2 regions of the Spongiibacter sp. UBA1325 genome follow, and region 2 is predicted to be linked to the other one. Evidence: predicted binding sites of a transcription regulator. Region 2 holds the regulator's gene; the other holds the start of a gene.
What was found. Region 2 encodes LexA, which represses DNA repair genes until DNA is damaged. Its sites were predicted from a motif close to ACTGTNTNTANANACAGT; they were not measured.
Positions count from the first base shown of each region.

Region 1: the regulator LexA is predicted to act here: its motif matches at 7,804-7,821, upstream of dinB (DNA polymerase IV).

Region 1 is NZ_DBTD01000006.1:154,352-164,862, forward strand. It holds gene B3K78_RS06490 (TonB-dependent receptor plug domain-containing protein) at 1-1,345, shown strand, start outside; gene B3K78_RS06495 (YfiR family protein) at 1,345-1,896, shown strand; gene B3K78_RS06500 (ATP-binding protein) at 1,896-3,449, shown strand; gene B3K78_RS06505 (hypothetical protein) at 3,465-4,163, opposite strand; gene B3K78_RS06510 (SDR family oxidoreductase) at 4,281-5,069, shown strand; gene B3K78_RS06515 (helix-turn-helix transcriptional regulator) at 5,161-6,315, shown strand; gene B3K78_RS06520 (hypothetical protein) at 6,312-6,890, opposite strand; gene B3K78_RS06525 (DUF1244 domain-containing protein) at 6,996-7,301, shown strand; gene B3K78_RS06530 (hypothetical protein) at 7,309-7,710, opposite strand; gene dinB (DNA polymerase IV) at 7,849-8,913, shown strand; gene B3K78_RS06540 (flagellar protein FlgN) at 8,961-9,353, opposite strand; gene flgM (flagellar biosynthesis anti-sigma factor FlgM) at 9,350-9,655, opposite strand; gene flgA (flagellar basal body P-ring formation chaperone FlgA) at 9,737-10,432, opposite strand.
Region 2 is NZ_DBTD01000003.1:172,482-182,992, reverse strand. It holds gene B3K78_RS02270 (glyceraldehyde-3-phosphate dehydrogenase) at 1-73, opposite strand, end outside; gene mfd (transcription-repair coupling factor) at 276-3,713, shown strand; gene B3K78_RS02260 (CsiV family protein) at 3,751-4,524, shown strand; gene B3K78_RS02255 (S-methyl-5'-thioinosine phosphorylase) at 4,492-5,178, opposite strand; gene B3K78_RS02250 (mechanosensitive ion channel family protein) at 5,231-6,358, opposite strand; gene B3K78_RS02245 (DUF6763 family protein) at 6,610-6,930, shown strand; gene lexA (transcriptional repressor LexA) at 7,101-7,703, shown strand; gene B3K78_RS02235 (ImuA family protein) at 7,706-8,119, shown strand; gene B3K78_RS02230 (hypothetical protein) at 8,177-8,446, opposite strand; gene B3K78_RS02225 (DUF6586 family protein) at 8,543-9,022, opposite strand; gene topA (type I DNA topoisomerase) at 9,028-10,511, opposite strand, start outside.

The DNA.
Region 1 (10,511 bases), on a different contig from region 2:
AGGCTATACCGAGGCGAGGTACGGCGATGAGTTTGCTGGCGACGGTTTCTATCGTGTCTATGCCAAAAGTCAGTGGCACAGCGAACAGCAAGCTGCCAGTGGCGGGGATAGCGGTGATGAGTGGGTACACCGCCAAGCGGGATTTCGCACTGATAATAAATTATCGGATGCGCTGCGCTTAACCGTTCAGGGTGATGCCTACCGCGGCCACGTGGCTGTGCCGACAGGGGGCAAGCAAGAATATCACCGCGGCGAAAATCTGATCATGCGTCTAAGTCAGCAGCATGCCGGTACGGCGAATTCAGAATACCAACTCGTCTATGATCGCAGCGCTTTTAACAATCGACTGAATTTCTCTGAGCAGCGACGCCTGCTGGATTTCGAAGTGAAGCATAATCGCCAGATCGGGCAGCGGCAGGAGCTGGTGATCGGCGGTGGCTTTAGGTTTAGTCGCGATCACATCGGCGATGTTAACCCCTTTCTCACCGACTTTAGCCCTCGCAAGCGCGAGGACGAAACCTATGATTTGTTTATCCAGGATCAAATCAATTTTTTAAACAAGCGCCTGCGCCTCACTCTGGGCGCTAAACTCGAGCACAACGATTACAGTGGCGATGAGTTTCAACCAAGTATTCGGGCTCGCTATAAAATTAATCCCGACAGCACCGTATGGGCAGCCTGGTCTCAGGCGGTTCGCATTCCCAATCGTCTGGATCAAGATGTCTCTTTTTCGGGTGGCTTTTTCGGCGGTGATCGCAGTTTTCACTCCGAGGAATTGACCGCGCTGGAGGCGGGGTATCGTCAGCAGTTGAGCGGCAGTTTGTCCATAGACATCGCCGGCTTTTATAACGAGTACGAGGAGCTGCGTGGACTCACTGATGACCTGACTAACCCTCAGACGCCGCCACCGATATTAATCGATAATATTGGCAGCGCGCGCAGCCATGGTGTTGAGCTGACCGCGCGATGGCGAGCAAGAGCAAACATCGAGTTACTGACCAGCTATCGCTATTTCGACCTGGATGCCTCCACTCCGCCGGGCAGTTTGGATCAGTCTATTGCTGATGCCGATGCCAACGATCCCAGTCATCAGCTGAAAACGCGCCTGGATTGGGATATCAATGATCGCTGGTCGCTGTTCGTTGCGGCACGGTGGATTGGCTCTCTGGATGATCAAAATGTTGATGCCTACGCGGCAATTGATATGAATGTGATGTGGCGTATCAACGACCAGCTCGAAGCGTCTGTGCGCGTGAGTAACCTCAATGACGATGCCCATGCGGAGTTTGGTGGCGGCGTAGAGATACGGCGCAGTGTGCAAGCGCAATTGAGCTGGATGTTCTAATGATTTGGGGCAGGCGGTTCTGTGCAATAGCTTTGGTGTTGGGCCTGGCCGGCAATGCGTTTGGGCAAGGCCTGGAGCAGCGCGTTAAGGCGGCGTATCTGGTTAACTTCACGCGCTTTATCAGTTGGCCCCCAGCGGCGATACGGGGTGGCGAGGAGGCAATTGATATATGCGTGGTCGGTGACCGCGACATTGCCATCGCGCTTTCCGCATTAATCAAGTCGAAATCGAGCAATGACCTCGGCATACGCAGCCGATTGATACTCCTCCCCGAAGAGAGCGAGGGGTGCGAGGTGCTATACCTCGCTGATAATAGCGGAGAGCTACAGCGCTACTGGCTGCAAAAATTACCCCAGGACCACATCTTAACCATCGCCGATAACGGCGACTTTATCGATGCGGGCGGCATGATCAGTTTTGTTATCGTGTCGGGTAAGCTGCGCTTTGATATCAATCAGGCCAATATCCACCGCTCCGGTATGTCGGTGAGTTCGCGGCTTTTGAGCTTGGCGAGAACGGTGCGCCGCTCTGCTGCGAAGGGTAGTTCCTGATGCTAAGGGATTTGCCGATACAGCGAAAAATACTGGTGTCGATTGTCGGCACGGTCACGATCGTGTTGGTGATGATCGAAACGGTTTTCGTGCTGTATAACTGGATTAGCGTACGGGAAACCGTCCAGAAGAATTTGCTGGCCGTTGCAGAGGTTTTTTCGCTCAATACAACGGCGGCAATGAGTTTTTCAGACTCCCAGGCCGCTGAGGAAATATTGTCATCGCTGCGTGGCATGCCGGAAATCCATCGCGCGTGTTTGTATCAAGGGGAAACCAAACAAGCGCAGCTATTTGCCAGTTATGTGCGCGGCAGTGATGCCAAGGACTGCCCGCTAAGCCTGTTAGACGTGAAGGCCTCCAAGCTGCAGGTGCTTACAGTGAATCGCGATGTCTGGCTCGGCAGCGAGCGCCTTGGGCGCCTGGTGATTGAACGTCAGCTATCCGACCTGTGGGCAAGTACCCGCCTCGATATTATGTTGCTGCTGCTTATGCTTCTGCTCAGTGTGGGTATTGCTTTTGTTATATCCAATACTTTACAGAAACTCATTGCCGGGCCGATTCTTGCGTTGCTCGATACCACGCGAAAAGTGTCGCTGTCGGGTGACTATAGTTTGCGCGCCGACAAGCATGGCGACGATGAAGTCGGAGAATTAATCGATGGCTTTAATGTCATGCTCTCCCACATTGCCACCCGTGATACTGACTTGGCGAGCGCGAAGGAAGAGCTGACGCTCCGTATACATCAGGCCGATGCGGCGAATACTGAACTTCGCAAGGCCGTAGAGGACTTGAACCGAACACAGAAACAGTTGGTCGCCACTGAAAAAATGGCCTCACTGGGTGGCCTGGTGGCCGGTGTGGCGCATGAGGTGAATACCCCCGTTGGCGTGAGTGTCACGGCCGCGTCGACGCTGCGCGCCGAGAGTATAGAAGCGGAGCAGGCCTACAACGAAGGGAAATTGACCGGCAGTGGTCTGAAGCATTACTTCGAACACTGCATGCAGTCCACCGAGATTATTCTCAATAATCTGCGCAGAGCGGCAGATTTAGTGCACAGCTTTAAACAGGTGGCGGTGGATCAAACCAGCTTTGAACGCAGGAAATTTAATCTTAAAAGCTATTTTGATGAAACCCTGCTGAGTCTGCGACCAAACTTGAAGAATACGCAGATCGCTGTAGAAATAGACTGTGAGGCGTCACTGGAAGCCAACTCCGTGCCGGGCGCGATCTCGCAGATATTTACCAACTTGCTGATGAATTCCCTTATGCATGCCTTTCCAGGCGGTGAAGCCGGCCGCATACGCGTGGTGGTAACCGAATGCGACGGCGATATTGAAATCTGCTATAGCGATGATGGCTGCGGTATGGATGAAGAGGCGCGAGAAAAGATTTTTGAACCGTTTTTCACCACCAAGCGCGGCGCAGGCGGGAGTGGCCTGGGCATGCATATTGTCTTTAATCTTGTCAGCCAACAGCTGAAAGGGCAGGTTGAGGTCTTGTCTGCCTTAGGGGAAGGAACTGAGGTGCGTATTCGCTTCCCGTCGGGTCTTTAAATATCTAATTTGGCCTTAGAACCGATAACTCAGCGCGAGCATCGCGATAGGCAACAGGTTCAAGTCATCCAATTCATTTTCAACTTCGCGCTGTTCGGCGGCGACTTCCTCTCGACATTGCTGGTTGGTGTTGCAGCTCCCCGTCGAGCGGATCTTAACGTTGGCGTCCCCGAGGTAGGCAACGCCCACGTCGGCGCTGAAGTGAAAACCTTGCCCGGTAGCTCTGGACCAACCAATACCGAGGTAGGGGCTCACCGGTTCGAAGTCGATGTTGGTAATAACATCTCCGAGTATCGCGGGCGAAAAGCGGCTGTTGCCGAACTCACAGTTTGTTGTGCCAGGTACGGGAGAGTTTTCTTCGCAGCGGGTAATAACCTTGGCAGAGCTGTTGTTAATTAATATGCCTGCACTTACCCGAAACCATTTGCCACTGGGGTGCCAGTCGGTCAGCAGATAGGCATTGCGCAGATCGACGTCGCTTTTGTAGCTGAGCTCATCGCCCTCAATACCGTTGTTGTCATCCCCTTCAAAGTCCAGTTTAAAACTGCCGTACAAGGCGCCACCGCGAATGCCAAATTGCGGGGAAAAGCTGTATCCAAGCTCCGCGCCACCGCCTATCGTTGAAGCCTGTAGGCGCAGCGATGTGTCGGCGAGCGCAGGCGTGCTCACGGCCAGGCAGAGTAGTGCTGAGGTGGTATATCGACGTAGGTGCATGTTTCCTCGCTGTATATTCTGGCTTGGCGCTTCCACCCATTCGGGTGGTGCTGCTCGGGTCGAGCCTAGGTAGGCTTCAGGGACAAGTAATTCGAATAATTAAACAGGATAGTCAAAATGTTGCTTAGAGACAAAGTCGTCATTGTGTCGGGTATCGGCCCGGGCTTGGGGCAGGAGCTGGCCCTTGAAGCCGCGCGCCAGGGAGCAAAAGTGGCGATGTGTGCCCGCACCGCCAGTAAACTCGATGATGCTGAAGCCCTGATTCGCAGTGAGGGCCTAGACAATGCGGTATTGAAGGTGGCTACCGATATTAGTGACCGCAAGCAATGTGCAGAGCTGGTTGCCAAGACAATTGCCGAATTTGGCCGTATCGACGTGTTGTTTAACAGTGCCTACAACCCCGGAAACTTTGGGCCTATCGCTGAGGCAGATTTGGACAGCTGGCGAGACGCCATGGATGTGAACTTCTTCGGCACCATGGGGCTGACGCTTGAAGTCGTGCCGCAAATGAAGAAGCAGGGTGGCGGCGCGATCGTGATGATCAACACCATGGTAACCCGCAAACCCATGCCGACTCAGGGCGGCTACGGCGCCTCCAAGGCGGCGCTTGCCAGTGCAACCGCTCACCTGGCGCTAGAACTGGGGCCTGACAATATTCGTGTGAATTCGGCCTATATGGGCTGGATGTGGGGGCCGTCGGTCGAGGGCTATTTCCAAATGAATGCAGAGGCTGGCGGCCCCAGTGTCGAAGAGCAAAAAGCTGCTGTAGCTGCCAATATCCCGCTGCGCCGTATACCCGATGACGGCGACTGCGCCAAAGCCGCTGTGTTTTTGGGGTCGGAGTACTCTCGAGCGCTGACCGGTGCCGCGCTCGATGTAAATGGTGGCGATTTCTTGCCACATTAAACCGCTGCGAGGATTTAGTGCGCTATAGATGAATTCCATGCGGTCAGCGCTTAGAATCGAGGCTATTGCATCACAATGGCCTCGATCTTCTATGTCTGAGATTTCTATCTCGCCGCGTATGGACGCTCTGCTGCGCGCGCTCTACGGTGGCACTTTGGAAACGCCCCCCTGGCAGGCGTTTCTGGATCAGCTCAGGGACGCCTTGGGCGGTAACTATGCGACCTTGCTGCTGCGGCCGCCGAATGAGCACGACCCCGGCGTGATACTCAACGCGCTGGTGGTTTCGCCGGAAATCTATCGCGCCTACAACGAGACCTATTTTGCCTTAGACCCCTTTGTGAATCTTCCCGATGGCGATGTCGTCACCGTGGCTGAGTACATGTCGGCAGAGGAGTTTGAGGCGTCCGAGTACTATCAAAATTATATAGAGCCAGCCAATGTGCGGCACATCCTGGGTGCCGATTTATGGCACGGTGAGGAGCTACTGGCACGGCTGCGCGTCACGCGGCCAGAGAGCCGCGAAGATTTTGGCGCGCGGGAAAAGGCCCTGTGCAAGCAACTGCTGCCACATATTAAACAGGCGGTGCAAATCCACTCCCGGTTACGTGAAAGTGAACGCGAGCGAGTGCTGTATGCCAATACCATCGACAGTTTGTCGGTGGGCGTGATTACCCTGGATGCCAACGGCGATAGCTTAAATAGCAACCCAGTGGCCGAGCGCCTGTTAGCACAGGGGCGCGGTGTCGCATTGCAGGGAGGACGCCTGAGTTTTGAAAATCGGCGTGAGCAGCAAGACTTCAAAATGCTACTTGGCGAGGTAATACAGGCGCATCACCAGCGCGAGGCAGGCTGTGTGCGCGCCTTTCGCCTTGCAGATGCCAGCTCATTGAGTGGCTTAAGCCTGCTGATACGACCCCTGCCGCACAGTGACCACGGTGGTGAGCGGCGTCCGGCCGTAGCGGTGTTCATTAGTGACCCCATGGCACCGCGTCAGGCACCCAGTGATGTGTTAATCGAACTATTCGGTTTAACACCTGCAGAGTCTAAATTGGCGGTGCGACTGGTTAACGGGCAAAGCCTGGACGAGGCATCGCTCAGCTTAAATATTTCTCGGAATACGGCTAAGTCGCATCTCAGCTCGGTGTTTTCGAAAACCGGCGTCGCGCGGCAAACGCAGTTAATTCAGTTGATTTTGAATAGTGTCGTTACGCTGGCCGGCGAGCCGGCCAGCGATCGTCACGACTAGCTGGTGGGGGCTTTTTTAGCGGCTGCCTTTTTGGCTGCGGCCTTTTTAGCGGGAGCTTTTTTTGCTGGTGCTTTTTTAGCAGCGGCTTTTTTGGCGGGTGCCTTTTTGGCTGCGGCTTTTTTAGCAGGGGCTTTCTTTGCCGCTGCCTTTTTAGCGGCCGCTTTCTTAGGTGGGTTTTTCTTGTCGAAGTCGCGCGCAGCATCGCGGGCAGCCTTAGCCAGAGCCTTGGCACGCTGATAGTCAGCCTTTAAATCCTGCATTTGTTCGCGGGCCATAATGACCAGCGCCTTGGCGTCCACCTCAAGCTCGCGCGCAGAGTCCACGGCCTTGTGAGCGCGCTCCATCTGACGCTGTATGCGAGCATCCATATTTTCCTTGGCTTTCTTTTGCAGCTCGCGCAGCTTTTCCTGCTCCTGGCGAATTTTCGCTCGCGCTTTTTCAGTTTGCGCCTTAGCGCGCTCCAGTGCTTTATCCGCGTCGGATATTAAGCGGTCGCGTAGCTTTTCTACTTTATCTTCCAGAGATTCAATCTCCCGGTTGATCAGCGCTACAGGGTCTAGTTTTTGTTTAGCCATGCTTTCTGACTCCGTCATAAAGTGTTGGGGTACGTCGCGAGCAGGAAGTCTGTTCGTTGGCTTAACATAGCAAATTTCCTGATAATGAACAGAGTAATGCAGCGAATGAGTGAACAAATTATGAACAAGTCACAGAGCGATGCGATAGAGGCAGCGGTTTTTCGCCGCTTGCTCGAGCATTTGGACGGCCGCAAAGATGTGCAAAATATCGACTTAATGAACCTGGCGGGTTTTTGCCGTAACTGTTTGTCGAAGTGGTATGCGGCTGCAGCCGAAGAGCAGGGCATAGAGGTGGATTACGACGCGGCGCGCGAAAGAGTCTATGGCATGCCGTATTCGCAATGGAAATCGAAATACCAAAAAGAAGCCAGCCCCGAAGCGCTGGCAGCGTTTAATAAAGAGCAGAAGTAGCAGCGCCCTAGAGGCCCCCATTGGGGATAAAGCGATTGCGGCTATTTGCGCGAATCCAGCGCAGTGTCTCAACAGATAGTTTTTCACCGCGTTTGCGCAACACTTTGTTGATCCAAATGGCGGGGGATTCTGCGCCAGCTTCCCAGCCGCTAATCCGCTCTTCGGCAACAGTGAAGAAGCGAATGAGTGCCAGTAGCTCAGCGTTGTCGAAATCGGCCACAGCGAGTTGCCAGGGCTCAGCGGGTAGTCGCATGACGGTGCTATAGCGCTGCTGCTCCTCCTCAGAGAACGGCGAGGGGAGTGTTGCCAGGGACGCGTCGTCGCTCAGTGCTATACAGCGCTCGAGAAAGTCTCGATCAATGGTGATAGCGGCTTTTTCAGAGTCCGGGGTCCAACTGCCAATACTCATTGCTACGGCATTCCTTTTTAATTCAACGTGGGTGGTGTGGCGCACAGTATACCTCACTACCATGAGTGACAAGCGCTAGCTGCTCGCGTAAAGTCTGTATGTTTGTACAGTATTTGTCTTAAGCGGGTTTTCTGCGCCATGGTGTCGGTGCTCAACACGAGAAAGATCATTCATTGCGACTGCGATTGTTTTTACGCTTCGGTGGAGATGCGTGATGACCCGCGTTTGCGCGGTAGGCCGATTGCCATTGGTGGCAAGGCCAGTCGGCGCGGCGTGATCGCTACCTGCAACTATGAGGCGCGCGCCTATGGTGTGCACTCGGCAATGCCGACTGCAACCGCATTGCAGCGTTGCCCGCAGCTGATTTTGGTCCCGCCGAATATGGATAAGTACCGCCATGTTGCTGCGCAGATTCGTGAAATATTTAGTCGCTACAGCGAGCTGATCGAGCCGTTGTCCCTGGATGAGGCCTACCTGGATGTCAGCGAGTCGCCGCATTTTCAGGGCAGCGCCAGCCGCATTGCCGAAGCGATCCGGCAAGCGGTAGCCCGCGAAGTGGGAATTACTATTTCCGCGGGCGTTGCACCGAATAAATTTTTGGCGAAGATTGCCAGCGACTGGCAAAAACCTGACGGGCTTACGGTGATACGGCCCGATCAGGTCGATGACTTTGTTCGTGCGCTGCCGGTAACCAAGATTCACGGCGTCGGCAAAGTGATGGCGACGAAGTTGGCGGCACTTGGCATCGAAACCTGCGAGCAGCTGCAAGGGTGGAGCGAGCTGGCCTTAGTGGAGCGTTTTGGTCGCTTTGGGCGACAGTTATATGGTTATGCGCGCGGTGTGGATGCGCGGCCGGTAAAGGCCGAAAGGCAGCGCAAATCGTTGAGCGTTGAGCGCACGTTTGCCGAGGACCTGTCGCCAGGGGAGGCCGCGGATGCAGCGCTTGCTCAACTCATAGACGAGCTACAGCGGCGTTTGCAGCCACATAGTGAACAGGCTATCGCGGGCGCGTTCGTTAAGTTGAAGAGCAGGGAATTTAAGGTAACCACCATCGAATTGCGCCAGGAAGGCAAGCTTGACCCCGCCTGCCTGCCACCGCTGATGATACAGGCCTGGGCGCGATTGCATTGCCCGGTTCGCTTGATTGGTGTGGGTGTTCGTTTCGCCGCGCCGGTAGAGCAACAGCAGCTCAGCCTTTTCTAGCGCCGGCGGGCGCCGGCGCGGTGCTGATAAGACTGCGTTGTTTGTATTCAGGCTTCGCCAAGGCGTCTGCTGTAGGCTGACGCGCCTGTTTGGCCATCGGCGCCATAGGTACGCAGGGTGGGGCTGCCCAGCCCGAGGATGTGCATGGCCTGTTCATTGTAATCTTGCTGTCGACTAAGCAGGCTGCCGATACGCTCATTCAGGTCGCGACAGCGGCGCAGGCTCTGAGTCACCTCCGCAGACATCGCCCGCTCTGGCTGCTGCTGTTGGCGCAGGCGCTCGAGCGTCTCTAATTGCTGGCAGCAATCCATTTTTTGTTCTGCAAGCTCGCGCAGGCGGTCGGCGTCGCCGTGGTCGCGCAGCACTGCCAACTCTTCGTTTAACAGCGCTTCAAAGCGCTGGCTATGGGCCAGTAACTGTTGCTCGGTATCGGTCATCATGCGCTAGGATCTGTCAGTCGTTCCAGGTCGACAAAGGCCTTTGCCACCTGTTCGCTGTCGACAGTGAACTCACCGTTGCGAATTGCGGTTTTAATCGCCTCCACTTTTTGGCGGTCGATACCGTCGCTGCCGGCAATTGCGGTTCGAGCGCGATCAACCAGGCTGCTATCAGCAGCTGGTGTGCTTGCCGATTCGAGCGGCGACGTGGCACCGGCATCCGCGGCGTTGGTCGCGTTTGAAGACGGGTTACTGTCGAGCCTTCTTGGCTGGCCGAGTGGGCCGCCATTAATTCGATCGACCATGATAATTCCTCATTACATTGGCGTTGATGGTATGCCTTATGACAGTTAACGGCAGCTATCGATAAAAACTTTAGCTTTTTTTTATTCGATTCGTACCGTATTACCACTAATGACAATACCTTCTAACTGTTTGCCTGAACTGATATTTTCCACCCGTATTCGAGCGCCCTTCGCCGCGTCCTGCAGGGCACGTCCCTTCATGCTGACGTTAATGGCAGTACTGCGGCTAATGAGCTTGAGCTCTTGTCCTTTCTTTATCATCGCTGGGGCCTCCAGCATATTCGCGGTGATAACCGCGCCCTGGGGAATACTTCGTCGGCTGAGCATTCCCTGACCACCAAGGCCCTTTTGGTATCCGTATGACAGGCTTGATACATCGCGCTCTGTCCAAGTGATATCCGCTTCAGTCACTCGCTGGCCGGCAGCGATAGGGTGCTTGCTCACCATGACCTTAGTGAATGCCGCGATCGTTACCGGCAGGTACACCTTCCACTCCTTAACACCTTCGCAGCGCACGCCTACCGTCGTGCGCCGCCGGATGCTCGCGCCGGGCGGCAAAAAGGCCTGTAGTCGCTGACTACATTTTGCCAGACGGGTGCGCGGGTCGAGTTCGCCCACGGTGATACGGGTGTTCTCATTTTGCCAGGGGTGGCGTTTAGCAATGAACTGGCTGGCAGTAGCGCTAATACGCTGCGCTGACTCCACGCCAGCGTCTGCCAGAGTGCTCGGGCAGACGCTGCTCAGGAGAGCGATGGTGATTGCTACGCGCCAGATCATGACACCTTATTCCCTCACTACTAGTTTGCGGCGCCAAGTTTTTGTCGGCGCGGCGGCTTTATGAGTTAAGCAGCAATTG
Region 2 (10,511 bases):
CCTCGGCTAATGCTTCGCGCTCTTTCCAGTCGGCGAAGTAATCATCAGGACGCTCTCGTCTTCTCTCAGTCACGGCAGATACCCTTTGCTGTCGGGGGGAAAATTCAGGAGCGCGTATTATCTTTATTCACGCCATCCAGATCAACCTCCACAACTGTCAACTGCTACCAATGTCGGTACTAATCCTGGCAAATTTGCCGTGATCGTCGGGGTTATGACTGCAAGCGCCGACGCGGTACAATGCCCGCCCCTGTCCACCGACGAATATAAGCACAGTGATACAACTTCCCAATACGCTCTCTCTTAGCCACCGTCAAAGCCTTGATCTCGGTAGTGTTACCCCCGCCAGCCAGGCATTTGTCACCGCAGAACTCGCTTCGCGTATTGAGCAGCCCCTGCTGTTGATCACCCCGGATACCGCAAGTGCTTACCGCCTCGAACAAGAGCTGCATTTTTTCGCCGCTGGCTTGCCCGTCAAGCTGCTCCCCGACTGGGAAACTCTGCCCTACGACACCTTCTCCCCGCACGAGGATATTATTTCCGAGCGACTGCGCTGCCTGACTGAAATTCGTCAGATGACCCGCGGCGTCGTTGTGGTGCCAATCACGTCGCTCATGCAACGCATCGCCCCACCGGAATACCTGGGCAGTCACAGCCTGTCGCTGAAGCGTGGTCAAGCCGTCGACTTAAATGCCTTCCGGCTGGAATTAGAAAATGGCGGTTATAACAACGTCACTACCGTCTTTCAGCACGGCGAATACGCGCTGCGCGGCGCCGTGTTGGATATTTTCCCCATGGGTAGCGACCTGCCCTACCGCCTGGACTTTCTCGATGAAGATATCGACAGCCTGCGCAGCTTCGACCCGGAAACGCAGCGCAGCCTGGAACAGGTTGAGGCAATCGACCTGCTCCCGGGGCGGGAATTCCCGCTGGATGACGACGGCATTGCCGGATTTCGCCGGCGCTGGCACGAGCGCTTCAACGTCGACCACCGCAAATGCCCGGTTTATCAGGATGTGAGTAGCGGTATTGCCCCGGCGGGCGTTGAGTACTACTTACCGTTATTTTTTGAACGCTGCGGCACCCTGTTCGACTATTTACCGGACAATGTCACGCTGCTGCGCTGCGACGGCATAGAAGCCGCCGCGGACCACTACTGGCAGGACATTCACCAACGCTACGAGCAACGCAACGGCGATACCCAGCGCCCCGTGTTAAGCCCCGCGGAGTTATTCCTGCCGGTGCCAGACCTGTTTGCCAGCATCAAACACTACCCCCGTCTGCGCCTGGGCCGAGACGGCGTCAGCAACCCTGAATACAACCTTGCCGCTGAATCCCTACCCGTCCTCGACATCGACAGCCGCGCCGACGACCCCGTGGCGGCGCTGCGCGCATTCAGCGAAAACCGGCGGATATTACTGTGTGCAGAATCGGCGGGGCGGCGCGAGGCACTCGTAGAGCTGCTACAGCGCCACCATCTGCGCCCCATCCTGATCGACAGCTGGCAGGCCTTTGAAAGCGCCGACTGCGATTTGGCGATTACTACCGCCGCCCTACAGGAGAGTTTCGCGTTCAGCGCGCCGACGGCTTTCGCGGTTGTCGCCGAGCCGCAGTTGTTTGGTCGCCGGGTCTCACAGAGCCGACGGCGGCGCAAAAACACCAGCAACAATGCCGAAGCGGTGGTCCGCAACCTTGCAGAATTGCGCATCGGCGCACCCGTTGTCCACGCCGATCACGGGGTGGGCCGCTACCTCGGCCTACACAGCATCGATGTAGACGGGCAAAGCAATGAATTCCTGACTCTGGAATACGCCGACAATGCCAAGCTGTACGTGCCAGTGTCATCACTGCAACTGATAAGCCGCTACAGCGGTGCCGACGAAGAGCTGGCTCCTTTACACAAACTTGGTAGTGACCAGTGGAGTCGCAGCAAACGCAAAGCCGCTGAAAAAATTCGCGACGTTGCAGCAGAGCTGCTCGATATTTATGCCCGGCGCGAGGCACGACAGGGCCGCGCCTTTTCATTGAGCGGCGACTATCAGCAATTTGCGGATGACTTCCCCTTCGAAGAAACGCCAGATCAACAGCTGGCGATCGATGCGGTACTGGGCGATTTGCGCTCCGAGCAACCGATGGACCGACTGGTATGTGGCGATGTGGGCTTTGGCAAAACCGAGGTCGCGGTTCGCGCCGCATTTGTTGCCGTGGAAAACAACACCCAGGTCGCAATCCTGGTGCCTACCACCCTGCTTGCCCAGCAGCACTACGAGTCCTTCCGCGATCGCTTTGCAGACTGGCCTGTCAAAATTGAAGTGCTGTCGCGCTTTCGCTCAGCAGCCGAGCAAAAGCAAGTAATCAGCGACCTGCAAGCCGGCAAGATCGATATTCTTATCGGCACCCATAAGCTTCTCAGCAGTGATATTCGCTACGCCAATCTCGGCCTGGTCATCATTGATGAAGAGCACCGCTTCGGTGTTCGTCAAAAAGAGGCCCTCAAAAATTTGCGCGCCGAAGTCGACGTGCTGACGCTGACCGCCACACCGATCCCTCGAACGTTGAATTTGTCAATGTCCGGCATTCGCGATTTATCCATCATTGCCACCCCACCAGCGCGGCGTTTATCGGTAAAAACCTTTGTTCGCGAGCGTGACGACGCGCTGATCAAAGAGGCGATACTGCGAGAGATTCTGCGTGGCGGTCAGGTTTACTACCTGCACAATGAAGTCAAAACCATTGAAAAAGCCGCGCGCGAACTCGAGGCGATGCTACCGGAAATACGTGTCGGTATTGGTCATGGACAAATGCGCGAGCGCGAGCTTGAACAAGTAATGAGCGACTTCTACCACAAGCGCCACAATGTCCTGCTGTGCTCGACCATTATTGAAACAGGTATCGATGTCCCGAATGCCAACACGATAATCATTGAACGCGCCGATAAATTCGGACTGGCGCAACTCCACCAACTGCGAGGCCGGGTCGGACGCTCTCACCACCAGGCCTATGCCTATCTGCTAACGCCTCCGGCCAAGCAGCTCAGCCGCGACGCCGAGAAGCGCCTGACCGCCATTAGCGAGGCCGACGACCTCGGCGCTGGCTTTACCCTTGCGACGCACGACATGGAGATACGCGGCGCCGGCGAGTTGCTCGGCGAAGGCCAGAGCGGCCAAATACACTCCATCGGCTTTAGCCTTTACATGGAAATGCTCGACCGCGCCGTAAAAGCCATTCAAGCCGGGAAAACGGTGAACCTCGAAGACAGCCAAGCTGACCACACTGAGGTAAACCTGCGCATTCCTGCACTGATCCCGGACGATTATTTGCCCGATGTGCAAGAACGCTTAATGCTCTACAAGCGCATTGCCAGTGCTACTAGCGACAACGCGCTGCGCGAGCTACAGGTGGAAATGATCGACCGCTTTGGCCTGCTCCCCGAGGCTTGTAAAAATCTGTTCCGCTGTGCCCAGCTCCGCCTCAAAGCAGAAGCACTGGGTATACGCAAAATCGAGGCATCAGCGGGAGGGGGTCGCCTGGAATTTGCCGAAGACACGCAGGTGGATCCAATGGCTATTGTTCAATTGGTGCAGAAAAATGCTCTGCGCTACCAACTTGATGGCGCTAACGCTATGCGCTTCAAAGAAGAGGTAGAAAGCCCCGAACAGCGTATTAGTGCCGTTGACGACTTGCTAGCAGCACTGACACCCAGTACAAAGTAAACGTCGATGACGGCGCTTAACAACAAGAGACCAGGATATGCCCCGCTTTCAACTCGCTACGTTCTTTTTACTTGCTGTCGCAATTGCCGCGCCACTGCAGGCTGAGCCCGACAACCGTTACCAAATCGATATTGTGGTCTACGCCAATACCGATCCCGCAGCGAACAATGCCGAGGCATGGCCAGACAATCTGCACCTGCGTTACCCGCGAGATTGGCAAAGCTTGAAAGACACAGGCCGCGGGCACTTGCAACGCACAGAGCAGCACCACCCACAATTCGCCAAAGCCCTACGCTCTCTGCAGCTGTCGTCGCGCTACCGTATTCTTACTCAGCAAAGTTGGATTCAAGACCTGCAACCACGCAGCAAAGCACCAGCTATCCTCATTCGCGGCGGGCGGGAAGTCGGCGAGCACTTCGAGCTTGAGGGCTATATTCGCATTGCCTTGGAGCGCTACCTATATGCGCAACCCATGCTTTGGCTTTCTCAGTTCGGTGAACGCGGCGGTAATTACTACCTGCCCCGCCATCCCTACCGACCCGCACCGGAAAACGAGGACGGCTTTGTCGATGAGGCGTTTGAAAATAGTCCAGAGTACGCCGAATTTTTAAAACAGAATCCCCAGCTGGCAGATGCTGAGCCCGCAATCCCTGCGGGGGCGGAGCCGGTAGAGCGCATCGTGGTAATGAAGCAGGAGCGCCGCATGCGCAGCGAAGAGCTACACTACATCGACCACCCCTTGTTTGGCTTACTGGTTATGATCAGCAAGCCTCAGGAATTACCCGTGGCTGGCGATAGCGTGGGAGAGTAACGACTTTACCTGCAACATTCCGGTATCAATAACGGCCTGAATATCTTCCATCGTAATGAGCGTATCGCTCAGGCCGGCACCTGGATTCACCACCAGGCACACGGAGGCGTAATCCAGACCGGCCTCCCGAGCGAGTGCCGCTTCCGGCATTGCGGTCATACCCACCATATCGTTGCCATCGCGCGCCAAGCGGCGTATCTCTGCAGCCGTCTCCAAACGCGGTCCCTGAGTTACCGCGTAGGTGCCGTAGGGCTCAATATCAATATCCGCCTCTTGGGCAGCGGCGCATAATCGTAGCCGCAGCTCTTCACAGTAGGGGTAACTGAAGTCCACATGCTCAACTTTGCCATCACGACCATCGTAGAAGGTATGTTCGCGTCCCCAGGTGTAGTCATTGATTTGCTCAGGCAATGCGATAACACCGGCAACAAAGCGCTCACTGATTCCCCCTACCGCATTCACTGCGATCACTTCCCCTGCGCCAACAGCCTTCAAGGCGTGAATGTTCGCGCGGTAGTTAATAGCATGTGGCGGCAGCGAATGCCCCACACCGTGCCGGGGCAAAAACAGAAACTCCGCCCCCTGATACTCCATATGCTGAACAGGTGCACTGGGCTCACCGTAGGGCGTTGACACCGTTTCACTGCTCAACATGTGAGCTCCCGGCCAATCACACAGCCCTGTACCGCCGATAACTGCAATGGGTCTACGCATTTTTTTCGTCTCCGGCCGCTCCGCTTTGGCGAGCAGCATTTTCGATCTGTAAGGGGTCCATTTTCACCGTGGTGGTGGGGAACGCCACATCAGCACCATGCTCATGGATAATCTCTAAGACCTTTAACAAAACATCTTGCTTAATTTCGTGGTACTTCACCCACTGGGTTGTCTTGGTGAAGGTATAAATAAAGAAATCCAAGGACGACGCGTTGAACTTATTGAAGTTCACAATCAGCGTTTTTCTGAGATCAATCTCGGGGTGCGCTTCCAGCATGGTTTTTACGCCGCTGATAATGCCGGGTAACTTGCTCGCATCTTCATACCTTACGCCCACCGTTTCATAGATACGCCGGTTCAGCATGCGCGATGGGTTCTCGACGGCGATCTGCGTAAACGTGGCATTGGGCACATACAGTGGTCGCTGGTCAAAGGTGCGAATTCGGGTCTGCCGCCAACCAATATTTTCTACCGTGCCCTCTATCTCTTTATCGGGGGAGCGCACCCAGTCGCCCACAGAAAATGGACGGTCTAAATACACCATCAGGCCACCAAAAAAATTCGCCAACAAATCCTTTGCGGCAAAGCCTACCGCTATCCCGCCAATGCCGCCGAAGGCCAGCACACCAGAAATGCTGTAGCCAAGGTTCTGAAGGATCATCAACACCACAACAATGATGACCGCGCTTCGCACCAGTTTGCCCAGCGCCATCACCGTTGTTTGGTCGATCGGCTCGTCGCTATCGCTGTATTCTCTGGAGAGCAGGCCCGCTTCGATTTCGTGAACCAGCTTCACGAGAAACCAACCCAAAATCGCCATCACCGCAACGGCTCTGAACGGTTGCAGCGCGGTAAAAATGTCGGCGTCAGTGCTACCGGCGATAATCTCTAATACGTGACTGGCGCCGACCACCCATATCAACAATACCAGCGGACGACGCGCAGCGAGCAAAACGGCGTCATCCCACAGGTTATGCGTGCGTTTAAAACGCTCGCCCAGAACATTCAGCAAGCGGCCTGCCAGTAAGTTCGCCGTCAGAACAATAAGAACAACGATGAACACTTCCGTGAGCCAAGGGTAGCTAGAAAACTCTATACCTTTAATCCAATCCATCGACATCAAACGCTGCCCTCTACTTATACAGATTGCTTGTTAACCCCGAGCCACTTATTCATTAGCGTGCTAAAAAACGGGGTGAAAAAAAGAAAATCAGTTTAACTTAGCCGGGCATCTTACTGAAAGTGCGAAGATTTAAACTTGAAGCCCATAACAACGACACAAAGCCACACCCGGGCTCTCGGATAAATCCCTACTGGACAGCCCGATGGGACATGATAGCTTGGAGATACGTACTTTAGGAGGTGAACGCTATGGCATCATTAAATGCGTTGATAGGCTGCTGGTACAAAGACCTGGAAACCGGTCAGCAGTTCGAAGTTGTGGCTACAGATGAAGGCCTGGACACAATAGAAGTGCAATTAATTGACGGAGAAATCTGCGAGTACGATTTGGACAGTTGGAGGCAGCTAAAGCTCACCGGTATTGAAGAGCCAGAGGACTGGCGAAATGCGTTCGAGCTCAGCGATGACGACTACCGCCATTGGGATGATGGCATCATACCGGAGCAGATCGGCAACCCGCTACACGAAATCGAGAGCGATGTTGTCAACGGCATCCTCGATGAATTCTAGCCACTGAAACACTGAATTTTCCGCGCTCCCCCTCCTGCCTGCCTTCGGGTGGGCTTCTTTTTATTTACCCTCCCACTTTCAGCCAACATCAAAATTACCGATCGCGGCTTGCACAGAACAAAATACTGTATATACTCACAGTTACTGTATAGATAAACAGATGCCAGAACATGGAAAAATTAACCGCCAGACAAGCGCAAGTACTCGAGCTGATAAAGAGCCATATCGACGATACCGGCTACCCACCGACCCGTGCAGACATTGCCAGAGAACTCGGGTTTCGCTCACCTAACGCTGCCGAAGAGCACCTCAAGGCTCTGGCCAGAAAAGGCGCGATCGAAATTATACCCGGCGCCTCAAGAGGTATTCGCCTTCCCGAAGACCTCGGCATTCCCATTGTTGGCCAGGTTGCTGCAGGTAGCCCCATCCTGGCTCAGGAGCACATTGAAGACCATTGCGCGATTTCGCCAAACCTGTTTTCTCCCTCGGCCGACTACTTCCTTCGCGTGCGCGGCGACAGTATGATCAATGCCGGAATATTTGAAGATGATCTATTGGCTGTACACCGCTGCCAGGTGGCTCAGAACGGACAAATCATCGTCGCGCGAATTGGTGATGAGGTCACTGTAAAGCGCTTGCAACACCAAAAGAACAAACACCAATTGCTATTAATCGCCGAAAACCCCGACTACGCCCCCATTGAAGTTGACCTGCGAGAACAGGACTTCGCCATTGAGGGCTTGAGTGTGGGTGTACTGAGACGCGGGAGTTAAGCATGGCACTGATCGAGCAAACATCATTGTTCTCAAACGCTCAGCAGCACAACACTGCTACGCGCATTACCGATATCATGTTGAGCAGCCAGGCGCACCTGTCACGCACGCTGCTGGCCGCCATGCTAATGCAGCTAAGCGGACAAACTGAAGAGCGTTGGTTGTGCTGGGTTGCAGACAGACCTCTCAAACCATTACTCGATGCCTGCGGCAAAGATCGCGGCCAGCGAATATTACAGGTTGTGTCGAACGGCGGCAGCCTCTGCAATATTGCGGCACGAGCGCTGGAGCGCGGGAAAAGTCACACCGTGGCGGTTTTGACGAACACTCCCCTCAGCACAGAACAACGCTGCGCTCTAGAGCGAGCAGCGCTGGCTGGCGACGCCGAGTGCCTGGTGATACAGCTTCAAAATTAACAGCCAAGAGGGACCCAGCAGCCACGATACATAAGGGGTAAAGAGGTGCTCTATGCCCTAGTGGAGGGTCTTTGATGGGGGGTGAATATCGTCCTGATCGTCGTCTTGTGCTTCAGCGGCGTCGTCACTAAGCTCTTCGCTCACAACCTGCGCAGCTTCTAGACCAGCCTGCACCATTGCACGGGCGATCTCTAAACATGAGCCTGGAATTTGCTCTCTGGCCTCACTTGAGAACCGGATCATCACCAATGGCTTTTCGTCGCCTTCGGAACGCTGAAGCACGATATCGCCATTTGCCAATTCAACCAATTCTAAATAAGCCAGCACAGAGTTTCCCTTGTTTGTTATCACCACGCGTTGACGCGTTTGCTAAGTGTAACAAACCCAGCGACCAGTAGGCCAATCTGTCAGTAGACCGACCTATCAATACTCCAGGAGTGTGCTTCGGTGTCTCGCGATCAGCTCGCTGAGGAACTGCAAGCAGCCCTTAGCAAGCTCAATATCGTCCTGATCAGAAACCGTAACGGTGCTTAGCAGCGACGGGTTGTACTGTTTTGCATCACCGGGCTGGCGCACAAAACGGTAGTCCAGCATCCACTTCAACTGATCATCGTGTATTTCGCGATCAGCCAACTCTGCAATTTCCGGAGGGTGCGCGGCCTTCGTCAATACTTGAGCATTCATACGCCCAGTGGGTAAAGTCTGGCTATATAGCGGTTGCTGGATGAGTAAGTCGGCCAAATGGCACTCGTAGGCCAGCCGTAGCTGCCACAACGCAGACTCAACACAAGCTCGCTGATAATGCCCGCTCCACTGTGGCTCGGCGTCCCCTTCACTGTCAGCGAGATACTGCTTAGCGAAGTGTAAATGGAGGTTGCACTGCCCCCGGTAACTCTCTGACATACGCCCTACTTCGCTTTCTTCACTGGCGATTTTTTAGCCGCTTTTTTCTGCTTTACATGCGCCACCCATTTACCGCCTTCATAAAAGGCGGACCAACCACTGGGTTTGCCGTCAACCTCAGACTGCACGTACTGCTCCTTGGTCTTACGGCTGTAGCGAATAACAGTATCTCGCCCCTCGTTGTCTTGCGCTGGCGCAGAAAACAAGAAAGCGTATTTAGGATCGATCTCTGCCTGGTGAGGCAGAATCTCTTTCACCTTGGGTGCCCGGGTTTCACGGTTTTTGGGGAAGCCACTGGCAGCCAGGAACAGTCCGGAGGCACCGTCGCGGAGTACGTAGTGGTCATCGACTTTTTCACACTGCAACTCCGGCATAGGAACCGGGTCCATTTTCGGCGGTGCCGCTTCACCGTTACGCAGTAATTTGCGTGTGTTTTTGCAGCTCTCGCTCGTGCAACCGAAATACTTGCCGAAGCGCCCCGTTTTCAGCTGCATGTCGGCACCACACTTATCACATTCGATAATTGGGCCGTCATAGCCTTTAACCTTAAAGGCGCCCTGCTCAATCTCATAGCCGCTGCAATCGGGGTTGTTGCCACAAATATGCAATTTGCGACTTTCGTCGATCAGGTAACTCTCCATTGCCGTGTTGCACAGCTTGCAACGGTGCATACTACGCAAGACCCGAGACTCTGCCTCTTCGTCTTCCGCATCAATACTAATAAATTCCTCACCGGGAACCAGGTTGATGGTTTGCTTACAACGCTCTTTGGGCGGCAAGGCATAACCCGAGCACCCTAAAAAGACACCGGTGCTGGCCGTGCGGATTTGCATATTACGCCCGCACTTCGGACAGGGAATATCCGTTTCGGTGGGTTGGTTGCTGCGCATCCCATCGTCACTGCCCTCCGCTTTTTCGAGGGTCGCCCTAAAATTACTGTAAAATTCATCCAGCAGCGCCGTCCAGTTTTTGTCGCCAGAAGCAACGCTATCTAAGGACTCTTCCATCCGCGCGGTGAAGCTGTAGTCGAGAAGATTGCTGAAACTCTCGACTAGACGATCGGTGACAATATCGCCCATTTTTTCGGCGTAGAAGCGTCTATTTTCAACTTTTACGTAACCGCGGTCCTGGATCGTCGAAATAATGGACGCATAGGTCGATGGCCTGCCGATGCCGCGCTTTTCAAGCTCTTTTACCAACGCTGCCTCGCTGTAACGCGGCGCAGGCTTGGTAAAGTGTTGGCTGGGATCAACCTCAAGCAACTCAAGATGATCTCCGACTTTTACATCGGGCAGTTCCTGATCGTCGTCTTTTTTGCTCGCAGCCGGCGGCTGAACCTTCATAAACCCATCAAAGCGCATCACACGCCCGCGGGTACGCAGCTCAAACTCCCCCGCTTTGACCGTGATAGACGTGCTGGTGAACTCAGCAGGCACCATTTGGCAGGCAACAAACTGCCGCCAGATCAAGGTGTAAAGACGCTCCGCAT